4 regions of the Clostridium sp. MF28 genome follow, and region 1 is predicted to be linked to each of the others. Evidence: riboswitches for the same ligand, from Rfam matches in the RefSeq annotation. Region 1 holds a riboswitch; each other region holds the start of a gene.
What was found. Region 1 has a riboswitch for S-adenosylmethionine ahead of AXY43_RS21995 (vitamin B12 dependent-methionine synthase activation domain-containing protein). Riboswitches for the same ligand answer to the same signal wherever they lie in the genome.
Positions count from the first base shown of each region.

Region 2: linked by a shared signal. The riboswitch ahead of AXY43_RS15750 (trans-sulfuration enzyme family protein) and the one ahead of AXY43_RS21995 (vitamin B12 dependent-methionine synthase activation domain-containing protein) in region 1 are both predicted to bind S-adenosylmethionine.
Region 3: linked by a shared signal. The riboswitch ahead of metK (methionine adenosyltransferase) and the one ahead of AXY43_RS21995 (vitamin B12 dependent-methionine synthase activation domain-containing protein) in region 1 are both predicted to bind S-adenosylmethionine.
Region 4: linked by a shared signal. The riboswitch ahead of AXY43_RS18835 (O-acetylhomoserine aminocarboxypropyltransferase/cysteine synthase family protein) and the one ahead of AXY43_RS21995 (vitamin B12 dependent-methionine synthase activation domain-containing protein) in region 1 are both predicted to bind S-adenosylmethionine.

Region 1 is NZ_CP014331.1:5,003,392-5,006,520, forward strand. Features, by position in the region: partial or broken gene AXY43_RS21985 (MerR family transcriptional regulator) at 1-117, shown strand, start outside; gene AXY43_RS21990 (MraY family glycosyltransferase) at 414-1,370, shown strand; SAM riboswitch class I at 1,473-1,581, shown strand; gene AXY43_RS21995 (vitamin B12 dependent-methionine synthase activation domain-containing protein) at 1,737-2,420, shown strand; gene AXY43_RS22000 (homocysteine S-methyltransferase family protein) at 2,410-3,129, shown strand, end outside.
Region 2 is NZ_CP014331.1:3,613,006-3,616,134, reverse strand. Features, by position in the region: gene AXY43_RS15755 (trans-sulfuration enzyme family protein) at 1-91, opposite strand, end outside; gene AXY43_RS15750 (trans-sulfuration enzyme family protein) at 125-1,273, opposite strand; SAM riboswitch class I at 1,411-1,528, opposite strand; gene AXY43_RS15745 (ABC transporter permease) at 1,890-3,129, opposite strand, start outside.
Region 3 is NZ_CP014331.1:3,921,865-3,924,993, reverse strand. Features, by position in the region: gene metK (methionine adenosyltransferase) at 288-1,463, opposite strand; SAM riboswitch class I at 1,701-1,798, opposite strand; tRNA gene AXY43_RS17290 (tRNA-Tyr) at 1,916-2,000, opposite strand; tRNA gene AXY43_RS17285 (tRNA-Thr) at 2,013-2,087, opposite strand; tRNA gene AXY43_RS17280 (tRNA-Val) at 2,118-2,193, opposite strand; tRNA gene AXY43_RS17275 (tRNA-Tyr) at 2,203-2,287, opposite strand; tRNA gene AXY43_RS17270 (tRNA-Thr) at 2,300-2,374, opposite strand; tRNA gene AXY43_RS17265 (tRNA-Val) at 2,402-2,477, opposite strand; tRNA gene AXY43_RS17260 (tRNA-Tyr) at 2,487-2,571, opposite strand; gene AXY43_RS17255 (hypothetical protein) at 2,731-3,129, opposite strand, start outside.
Region 4 is NZ_CP014331.1:4,294,973-4,298,101, reverse strand. Features, by position in the region: gene AXY43_RS18840 (response regulator transcription factor) at 1-316, shown strand, start outside; gene AXY43_RS18835 (O-acetylhomoserine aminocarboxypropyltransferase/cysteine synthase family protein) at 525-1,814, opposite strand; SAM riboswitch class I at 2,014-2,127, opposite strand; gene AXY43_RS18830 (peroxiredoxin) at 2,361-2,828, shown strand; rRNA gene rrf (5S ribosomal RNA) at 2,898-3,014, opposite strand.

The sequences.
Region 1 (3,129 bases):
AATTCAAGTGGTATAAGAGATTATACTGATGAAGATTGTAATTGGGTTCATTTTATGAAGTGTATGCGTGGACCAGGGCTTTCTATCGAGGTGTTAATAGAATATATATCAATGTTTTAAAAAGGAAGCTCTACAATTGAAGCAGATTATGTACGGTGGTTTACATAATATCGTGTTAGTTGCATTAGTTTTATTAGCTATTGCGTTAGTTTTGAATATTGGAATACAACTAAAGGTGAAAAAGAAGTAGTATTTTAAAAGGAAAAAAATTATGTTCTTAGTTTTTAATTATACCGTAATAATTTTGTAATTGATATAAGATATCTTTAATAGTATAATCAAATAGGAAGTAAACCAAGATGGAATACTTGGATATAATTTACTACTGTAGATTTAACTAAGGAGTAGGAAAGATGGATTATGTATTAGCAATGGTAATTTCACTTATAACTGCATTAATTACCATGCCATTTCTTATGAAACTAGCTAACAAATTACATTTCACGGATAAGCCCAGCAAAAGAAAACAACATAAAGTGCCAACACCACTATGTGGAGGTTTAGCATTGTATTTTGGTTTTTTTGTTTCATATTTTATATTCCCAAGGGATGATATGAAGCTGCTACAACAATTAACTGTTTTTGTTGCAGCAACAATGATAATAATAATTGGTTTAATAGATGACTGGTATAAGACTAAAGGAAAAGAATTTGCTATATTTCCAAGATTAGTTATTCAGCTATTATCTGCAATCTTAGTGTTTAAGGCAGGTGTTTTTTTTCAAGGATTTACAAATCCTTTTACAGGCAGTTATGTAGAGTTGAACACTACAATACAATTTATCCTTACAATAACTTGGATATTTGGAGTTACAACTGTAATTAACTGGTCTGATGGTATGGATGGATTGGCAGGAGGGTTATCCCTCATATCTGCAATAACATTTTTCTTAGCAGCAATTATATTAGAACAAAGTGATTCTGCATTAGTATCTATAATGTTAGTTGGAACAATTTTGGGATTTTTGTATTATAATAGATTCCCGGCAAAAGTTTTTATGGGAGATTCTGGAGCTAATTTTTTAGGATTTATTTTAAGTATAACAGCATTGGAGGGGGCATTTAAACAGGCAACTGTTTTAAGTCTATTTATACCAATACTTGCTTTAGCAGTACCTATATTTGATAATTTATTTGTCATTGTTAAAAGATTCTCGGAAGGGAAACCAGTGTATCAAGCAGATAGAAGCCAGATACATTTTAGATTAGAGAAAAGAGGTCTTACTACTGTACAAGTCGTAAATTACATAATGTTAATAAGTTTATCTTTTAGTGCGATTTCTATAATATTGCTGTTAATTAAAAGATAAAGTTAGTATATTTAGACATTTTATATTTTAAGTGAAGTATTTAAAGTTAAAGATGAAACATTTACAAACAAGATATTATAATATATAATTAAAAAATATAGGAACTTATCAAGAGTGGTGGAGGGACTGGCCCGAAGAAACCCAGCAACCGGTAAATTTTATAGAATTACTTGGTGCTAAATCCTGCAGCGTAAAAGCTGGTAGATAAGGTATTGAAAAGCATTTAAGCCTAAAGGAATACCTTTAGGCTTTTTTTGTTAAAATAAATTATCAAAAAGAAAGATTATATAAATAATTGTAAAGAGTAACAATGAAAATTTATAGGACATGGCAGTGCTTTGAGATTAATAAGGTGGTGATTAATATATGGGAGATTTGAAACTACAGATAAACAAGAATGAAGTACTTAGGTATCTTGGATATAAAGGACAGGATATAGATGAAAATATTGTAAATCTTATTGAGGAATGTAGAGAAGAAATCAAGAAGATAATTACCCCAAGATTTATGTATGAATATAAAGATATAATACAGATTGATGAGGCTATAGAGGTTGTTAATACAAAACTAATTTTATATGGAAAAGATATAAAAGAGCATCTTAAAGATTCAAAACAGTGCGTATTAATGGCAGTAACTTTGGGAAATGATGTGGAAAGAAAAACGAGATTATATGAAAAAATAAATTTAACAAAAGCACTTATATTAGATGCTTGTGCTACAACGGCAGTAGAGGAAGTATGTGATTATGTAGAAAGGATTGTTAAGGAAAAAGCTATATTGAATAATAAGGATATAACTTTTAGGTATAGTCCAGGTTATGGAGATTTGCCGTTAGATGTTCAAAGTAGCTTTTTAAGGGCATTAGATGCTCAGAAAAAAATTGGACTTACTGTATCAGAAAACAATTTACTATTTCCTAGGAAATCTGTTACAGCAATAATAGGGATAATAAATAGTGGAAGTAAAAAGAAAATAAAGAGCTGCAAAAAATGTACTAACTACAAAAATTGCAGTTTTAGAAGAGAGGGAGAAATCTGTGGGGCTTAGGGAATATATAAAAAATAACATATTAATATTTGACGGAGCTATGGGAACAATGCTTCAAAAGAAAGGGCTGAAATTAGGAGAAAATCCTGAAATTTTAAATCTAAAAGAGCCATATATAATAGAAGAAATTCATAGAAAATATATATCTAGCGGTGCTAATGTAATAACTACTAATACTTTTGGCGCTAATGAGCTTAAACTAAAACTTTGTGGCTTAGTAGTTGAAGAAGCAATAGATGCGGCAGTTAATATCGCAAAAAAAGCTAAAGGAAATAGTGAAACATATATAGCACTGGATGTAGGTCCTATAGGGGAACTTTTAGAGCCTATGGGAACTCTAAGTTTTGACAGAGCGTATGAAATTTTTAAACGACAAATAATTCAAGGGGTTAAATCTGGTGTTGATATAATTTTAATTGAAACAATGACAGATTTATACGAACTTAAGGCCGCAGTGCTTGCAGCAAAGGAAAATTCAAGTTTGCCAATATTTTGTACAATTACATTTGAAGAAAATTTGAGAACATTCACCGGATGTACTCCAGAAGCCATGGTACTTGTATTAGAAGGATTAGGAGTAGATGCACTTGGCGTTAATTGCTCTTTGGGGCCAAAGCAGCTAAAACCAATTGTTGAAAAGATATGCAGCTTATCACATATTCCAGTAATGGTTCAGCCTAATGCAGGACTTCCAACACTATCAATAGGT
Region 2 (3,129 bases), 1.4 Mb from region 1:
ATGTTGATGTCTGATATATTGGAGTGCTTACTGATCCTGTTGCCGGATCTATATCTCCACTTGCATGTATTAATTTAGTTCCAAAATTCATATTTAACGCCCCATTCTATTTTAATTATAAACTTTATTTTCCTATAGCATTTTCTAAATCCTTTAGCAAATCTTCTATATTCTCTATTCCCACTGATAATCTAAGCAGATATTCATCTACTCCAAGTCTTTGCTTAATTTCTTCCGGTATCTCTGAATGTGTTTGAGTAAATGGATATGTTATTAATGTCTCTACTCCCCCTAGGCTCTCTGCAAATCTTATTACTTTAACTCTTTCTAAAATCTTGGCAACTAATTCTTTTTCTTTTACTCTAAACGATAATGTTGCCCCAAAACCTGTCGATTGTTTCTTATTTAATTCATAGCCTTCAAAACCTTCTAGACCTACGTAATACACCTTTTCTACTTTAGGATTACCTTCTAAAAACTTAGCTATCTTAAGTGTATTCTCTTGTGACCTTTCCAACCTTATATGTAAAGTCTTTATACCCCTTAAAATTAACCATGAATCAAAGGGAGATAAAGTTGCTCCTGTTGACATGTGAATTCTTCTTAATTTTTCTAATATTTCTTCATCATTTGCTACTATGAACCCTGCAAGTAAATCATGATGCCCACCTAAAAACTTTGTTCCACTGTGAACAACTAAATCTGCTCCTAGTTCTAGTGGTCTTTGATAGTACGGAGTTAAAAAAGTATTATCCACAATTAACAGTAAATTATTTGTTTTTGTTATTTCTGCAACTGCTTTTATATCTGTTACCTTCATCATAGGGTTAGATGGAGTTTCTATAAGTATTGCCTTTGTATTTTCCTTTATAGAATTTAATATATTTTTAGTAACTGTAGTATCAACGAAGGTAGCTTCTAATCCAAAATCCCTAAAAATATCATCAAACAATCTATATGTCCCACCATATAAATCATCAGATAAGATTATATGATCTCCAGCCCTAAATAAATGTATACAGGCTGTAATTGCTGCAACTCCTGAAGAAAACCCTATCGCTGATTTTCCACCTTCTAAAACAGCTAATGTTTTTTCAGCTTCTTCCCTGGTTGGATTTTGAGCCCTTGCATAATCATATCCGGTGCTATTATTAAGACCATGATGTTTAAACGTAGCAGCCTGATATATCGGAAAGCTTATAGCACCAGTTTCTTTATCTCCACCTGATACTCCACTGACTGCGATTGTTTCAAAAGATTTTTTTAAAGTCATTATTTTGCCTCCTTTAATTTGCTTTGCTTAATGCATTACTTATTGCTAATATCAGAAATAATATTAATAAAAAAAGCCACTTCCAAAACAAGAAGTGACTTTATAGTCATATTATAAGTTCTACAAAAACTTAATTCCTCTCATTTTTCAAGATATTCTCTTGCAGGATTTAGCACCAACGAAAAAATTTTTATATAAAATCTTTCAGGTTGCCGGGCTTCAAAGGGCCAGTCCCTCCACCGCTCTTAATAAGATTAACTTATCCAGATATTTTTTTGTTAATACTAATTATACATAGTTACAGAAACTTGTCAACAATTATTAGTAAAAATATCGACTTTCTATGTAATTAAATTATGAAAGTTTCATTCCTACCTTAAGACTTCTTCTAAATAAAAAAACAGATAGATATTTTAATTCTTAATAAAATATCTATCTTCACAAATTTAACCTTCATAACACTAATCATATTTTGCATATACATTTTAAATAATACAATTCATTCTTTATAGAATATATAATTTTTACTATTCACTAGTTTAAGGTGAACTTCGATGAATTAAACTTCTTTAGGATATATGTGTTTTATTTTTTATCTACTACTTTTTCATACTGCTTACTCATATCTTAAGGCTTCAATCGGATCAAGGCTAGCCGCTTTTTTAGCTGGATAATATCCAAAGAACACACCAATCGCCATTGAAAAAGTAAAGCTTATTAAAATTGTTGGAATAGATATCGATATTGGTGATTTTAATACTATACATGCAATTATTCCCATCCCAATTCCAAGTATTATACCAATTGTTCCACCAATGGTGCATATTATAACTGATTCAATTATAAATTGCATCTTTATGTGACTACTTTTAGCACCGAGAGCCTTTCTTGTTCCTATCTCTCTTGTTCTCTCTGTAACAGATACGAGCATTATATTCATTACTCCTATTCCTCCTACAAGTAATGCTATAGCTGCAATTACAGATATCCCCATAGATATCATACCAAGCACTGATGTTATTTCTGCAGCATCAGCTTCATTATTCTGAACCATTAATGTCCAATTCTTATTATTCTTGTACATCTTATTCCCATACTTTTGCATATCGCTAACTAATTTCCCTTTGTCTATCCCCATTTTAGGGACTACAGTAAAATACTCAAAGTTTTTATTTTTTTGTAGTGCTTTTTCAGTTGTTATAGGGATATATAAAGAAGTTCTTCTGTCCTTTTCTGATGTAGAACCTTCACCCATTCCAAATAATGATGAATTTTCATATTGATATACACCAGCTATAACATATGTCTGAATATCATCATTTGCATAGACTTTAATTTCTTTACCTAACGGATCAGTTTTTCCTTTAAAGATATTATTAACAAGCTTATCAGAAACTATAGCGACTTTAGAATTTGCTTTAACATCCCTATCAGTGATAAATCTTCCACTAATTAGTTTCAAGTTTTTAACCTGTTTGTATCCTTCATTTACTCCTGTGGTGCTTACATTTGCATAAGAATATCCATCTTTTACTTTTCCTTGTCCTAATTGTTCCTGTACACTTATACTATTAATTTTATCTTTAAATACTTCATTAAATGAATTTATCTGTTCCATTGTTATAAGATCACTATCTTCTGGCTGTTTACTAGTCCCATTCCCACTAGCAGTTCCGTCTTCTTTTTTTATCGCTATACCAATGTCTATATTATTTGCACCCATTTTATCCATTTGAGATGATACTGTAGATGTAATTGCACTTCCAATAGAAACAATCCCTATAACAGATGATATTCCTATTATAATTCCTAGCATAGTTAATAATGAACGCATTTTGCTTGATTTTATACCTGCT
Region 3 (3,129 bases), 1.1 Mb from region 1:
AAAATAACTTTTAAATGGAGTATACAAAATAAAACTATAAATATTTAATAAATTCTAAAGTGCTCAGATTTTAAGTGCTTTTAAATGCTTATCTGTTTTGCAATTAAAGTTATAAATTTTAATCTTAGTTGAGCACTCAATCTATTAAATTTCTATATATACTATTCAAATATATAATTATAAATTTCTCCATAATAAAAAGCCGTCTAGATTTAAGACGACTTTTTACCATTCTACAAAAACTTCTATTATATATATTGATAATAAAAATTCACTTAAGAATTATGCTATAGATTTTTTCTTATTTCATCTACTTTATTTAGTTGTTCCCATGGTAAGTTAAGATCATTTCTTCCAAAATGTCCATATGCAGCAGTTTGCTTATAGATAGGTCTTCTTAAGTCAAGATCTCTGATTATAGCTCCTGGTCTTAAATCAAATACCTTCTCTACTACTTCAACAATCTTATCTTCATCTACTTTTCCTGTCCCAAATGTTTCAACTTCAATTGAAACTGGCTTTGCAACACCAATTGCATATGCTAATTGAATTTCTAGCTTATCTGCAGCACCAGCTGCAACTAAATTCTTAGCAACCCATCTTGCAGCATATGCAGCTGATCTATCAACTTTAGTTGGATCTTTACCTGAGAAAGCTCCGCCGCCATGTCTGCCATATCCACCATAAGTATCAACTATTATCTTTCTACCTGTTAATCCTGAATCCCCTTGAGGTCCTCCAACAACGAATCTTCCAGTTGGATTTATGAAATATCTTGTCTCACTGTCCAATAATTCTGCTGGTACAACAGCCTCTATAACAAACTTCTTAAGGTCTTCCTGAATTTGCTCTAAAGTAACCTTCTCATCATGTTGTGTTGATATAACTATAGTATCAATTCTCTTTGGCACATTATCTTCATATTCAACTGTTACTTGAGTTTTACCATCTGGTCTTAAGTAACTTAATGTACCATTCTTTCTTACCTCTGTAAGTCTTCTTGATAATTTATGAGCCATATATACTGGAAGCGGCATAAAATCTTCAGTTTCATTAGTTGCAAAACCGAACATCATTCCTTGGTCTCCAGCACCAACTGCTTCAACTTCATCTTTTTCACCTTTCTTTGACTCAAATGCTTCATCTACTCCCATAGCTATATCTGCAGATTGTTCATCTATCGATGTAAGAACTGAACATGTATCACAGTCAAATCCAAATTTTGCTCTATCATATCCAATTTCTCTTACTGTTTCTCTAACTACCTTAGGAATGTCAACATAACAATTTGTTGTTATCTCTCCCATTACCATAACCATACCTGTTGTTGTGCAAGTTTCACAAGCAACTCTAGCCATTGGATCTTTAGATAGAATAGCATCTAGTATAGCATCTGAAATTTGGTCACACATTTTATCAGGATGTCCTTCTGTAACTGATTCTGAAGTAAATAATCTTCTCATATCTTTTCTCTCCTTAGATTTAAATATTATAACTATCTTCACGAATAAAATTATTTTATTAAAAACTATACATAGCTTTATAGAATAATAATCGTTTATAAAAACTTCACCTTATTTAAATACAATAAATAATAGTCAAACTATTTTATTAATTGTTTCTTTGTATAATTTAAGCATGCGCAAACTTAAAAAAATAAAAAAGCTCTTCGATAAGAAGAGCGCAATTTAGCAATCATTTTCTTATCTTGTAGAAAACTCTACAGGAATTGGCACCTTATATAATACAGGTTGCCGGGTTTCACAGGGCCCTTTCCCTCCACCTCTCTTGATAAGAGTAACATAATTCAATTTTCAAAAGTATTTTATCATATGCTGTATAATTAGTCAATATTATCAATCAATTTTTATATAAGATAAAAAATAAAAAAGAATAAACTTAAGTTTATTCTTTTTGGTGGAGGAAGATGGATTCGAACCATCGAAACGAAACGTAACAGATTTACAGTCTGCCCCCTTTGGCCACTCGGGAATTCCTCCATATTATTTTATTGGAGCTGGCAATAGGAATCGAACCTACAACCTGCTGATTACAAGTCAGCTGCTCTACCGTTGAGCCATGCCAGCATATAATTATTAGATTTAGTAATTTTATAATGGTGGGCACAACAGGGCTCGAACCTGTGACCCCCTGCTTGTAAGGCAGGTGCTCTCCCAGCTGAGCTATGCGCCCATTATAAATTGGTGGAGGAAGATGGATTCGAACCATCGAAACGAAACGTAACAGATTTACAGTCTGCCCCCTTTGGCCACTCGGGAATTCCTCCATATTATTTTATTGGAGCTGGCAATAGGAATCGAACCTACAACCTGCTGATTACAAGTCAGCTGCTCTACCGTTGAGCCATGCCAGCATATATATTAGATTAGTAATTTTATAATGGTGGGCACAACAGGGCTCGAACCTGTGACCCCCTGCTTGTAAGGCAGGTGCTCTCCCAGCTGAGCTATGCGCCCATTATAAATTGGTGGAGGAAGATGGATTCGAACCATCGAAACGAAACGTAACAGATTTACAGTCTGCCCCCTTTGGCCACTCGGGAATTCCTCCATATTTATTTTTTATACCTTGTTGCCTCATTTGCCGGTCAACAATGATTAGTATATCGGTAAAGCGATTTTATTTCAACTCCAATATACACCCATATAAATAATTTAAATTCATATTACTCTCTATTTCTACAATATGCTCTCATTTAATATGTTAATCCTAATTATTTTTTATTCTTTTGTTAATCTCTTGTATATCTAAAAAAGAAGATGATATTTCTTGAATTTTCTTATAATCTTCTGTTGTTAATCTCCTTTTTAAGATTTTAAATATTTCTATTAGGCTTTCATTATCATTCGTATCTTCATAATATTCTTTTATTTTACCTATATCAAATGCAGATAATTTTTTTATTATTTTTTCAAGTTCCTTTTTATTATCTGTAGATAATTGACTTAACGCTTTTTCTTTATTTATTTTATATAATGGCTTCGAATACGAAACAGTTTCTTGTACAACAACTTCTTTTGCAGAATTTTCATCTTGCGGTTGCCAATATAACAGAAAATACATGTTTATTATTATTGTAGGAACTAAAACCAAATACATTAAAACTTT
Region 4 (3,129 bases), 710 kb from region 1:
GTTACTTGAAAATTACTTGCTTAATAACTATGCCTCTGTGACATCAATAACCGAAATTTCTGAGAAATTTGGATTTACAAGTGAATATATAAGTAAGATTTTTAAGAAATATACCGGAGTAACTCCGATAAAATATATCACTAGAATTCGCATTAATGAAGCCAAACAGCTTTTAATTAATCAGCCTGACTTGGAAATAAAAAAGGTTGGTGAATTGATTGGTTATAAAGATGCCTTCTATTTTAGCAGAGTATTTAAATCTAATGTAGGTGTGTATCCTAGCGACTATAGAATAAAACATTTAAATTATAACTAATAATTCTATATTGTTCTCATAATATTGTGTTTTACACCATATTAATTACTATCATGAATTTATCACTCCAAAGAAAAATAGAAGGCAAACTCTCATATTGACTGTTTGCCTTCTGCCTCTTAAGTAACTAACCAAAAACTTTTAATCTATCAAAACTTTTTCTTAGAACTAAGCTGAATAATTATTTTCTTTATTAACTAAATGACTCCTAACTTTCAAATGCTTGAGATAAGTCATAAATTATATCATCAATATGTTCTGTTCCTATTGAAAGACGGATTGTATTTGGTTTAATTCCTGACTCTGCTAGTTCAGTTTCATTCATTTGAGAATGTGTTGTACTCGCTGGGTGAATTACTAATGATTTAACATCAGCTACATTTGCAAGTAGTGAGAATATTTGTAGTTTATCAATAAATTCCTGTGCTTCCTTTGCTCCACCTTTAATTTCGAATGTGAATATAGAACCTGCTCCCTTAGGAAAATATTTTTTATATAAAGCATTATCAGCGCTCTCTGGTAGCGATGGATGATTAACACTTTCAACCTTTGGATGATTCTTTAAAAATTCTACAACTTTTAAAGCATTCTCAACATGACGTTCAACTCTAAGTGAAAGAGTTTCTAAACCTTGTAATAATATAAATGCATTAAATGGACTTATGCATGCACCCGTATCTCTTAATAAAATAGCACGAATTCTTGTCACATATGCGGCAGCCCCAACTGCTTCTGCGAACTTAATTCCATGATAGCTTGGATCTGCTTCTGATAATTGTGGGAACTTTCCTGAACCTATCCAGTCAAACTTTCCTGAGTCCACAATAACTCCACCTAGTGATGTACCATGTCCACCAATAAATTTAGTTGCCGAATGAACAACTATATCTGCCCCATGTTCAATCGGTCTAAATAAGTATGGTGTTCCAAATGTATTGTCCACTATTAGTGGTATTTTATGCTTATGTGCAATTTCTGCTAATGCTTTAACATCTAAAATATTTGAGTTCGGATTTCCAAGTGATTCAATTAAAATTGCTTTAGTATTATCTTGAATTGCATTTTCAAAATTTGATAGGTCAGATGGATCTACAAATGTTGTTGTAACACCGTTTGTAGGAAACGTATGTGCTAACAAATTATAAGATCCTCCATATATAGTTTTTTCTGCAACTATGTGATCACCAGCTTTAGTTATATTTTGCAATGCATATGTTATTGCTGCTGCTCCAGATGCTACCGCAAGAGCTGCTACTCCGCCTTCCAAAGCTGCAACACGTTTTTCAAAAACATCTTGTGTTGAATTTGTTAAACGACCATATATATTTCCAGCATCAGCTAATCCAAATCTTGCTGCTGCATGTGCAGAATTTTTAAATACATATGAAGTTGTTTGGTAAATTGGTACTGCTCTAGAATCTGTTGCTGAATCAGGTTGTTCTTGCCCTACATGAAGTTGAAGTGTTTCAAATTTTAATTTTCTTTCTTGATTACTCATAATTTGTTGCCCCCATTTTATATAATTTTTATTTCTAATATATTTACTATGATTTGTACGTTACCCTAATTTTCTAGATATTATATTTAGCTTTGAATTTGATTTTTATCACGACCCTAGAGAAATATACAAATAATTAGACATTTAGATAATAAAAGAGCTACTTTCTAGATAAGAAAGTAGCAAAAAAATATGTACATTCTTATCTTTCAGATAAAGTATCTGCAGGAATTAGCACCTTAAATTAAAATAGATTTTTAATTCAGGTTGCTAGGCATCATAGGGCCAGTCCCTCCGCCTTTCTTGATAAAAATTATTATATTATATTATTCTTAGTTGTTTACTATGATATAAAGTATACATTTTATTGCTATATATGTCAACAGTATTTTAAATTTTGTATGTATTTTTTATTAATTAGTTATTTTATCTAGAATTCACAGTCATATATTCTAAATAAACCCAGTCGCAATGTTTCTTTTCTACTTTACAAATATTTAATCTTGATAGATAATAATTATTATAAACGACATGGAGGTAATAAAGATGGAAAGTTTAACTTTAGAAGAAGGAATGAAAGCTCCTGATTTCACATTAGTAGGATCTGATAAAAAAGAACATAAATTAAGTGATTATTTAAATAAAAAAGTCATCTTGTACTTTTACCCTAAAGATAATACTCCTGGCTGCTCACAAGAAGCACAAGATTTTAAAAATGGTTTGGATGATTTTGAAATGAAAAATGCTGTTATTTTAGGTATAAGCAGAGATTCTCTAGCGTCTCATGATAAATTTATTGCAAAATATGAATTGCCCTTCATTCTTCTTTCAGATGAAAAAGAGGAGGTATGTAATCTCTACGGCGTATTAAAGGAAAAAAATATGTTTGGGAAGAAATCCATAGGTATTGAAAGAAGTACATTCGTAATAGATGAAAATGGGATTATATCAAAGATTTATAGGAAAGTTAAAGTTACAGGACATATAGAACAATTAAAATGTTCTATACAATAATTTAATTATTTAAAATATTGTATGATAATAAATAAAAAAAGATAGTTATTACAACTATCTTTTTTGCTTACCTCGCAACGTCCTACTCTGCCACACAGTCTCCCATGCAGTACCATCGGCGCTATAGACCTTAACTTTCCTGTTCGGAATGGGAAGGAGTGTTACCTCTATGCCATCATCACGAGATGCATAATTTACAGAAATCTTCGATTTCGTGTAAATTAGCACTCAGCGAACGAATGTGAGTCAAGTTTCCTTTGAAAAAAGACTCTTAGTTTACGCTTATACCACATTTACATTA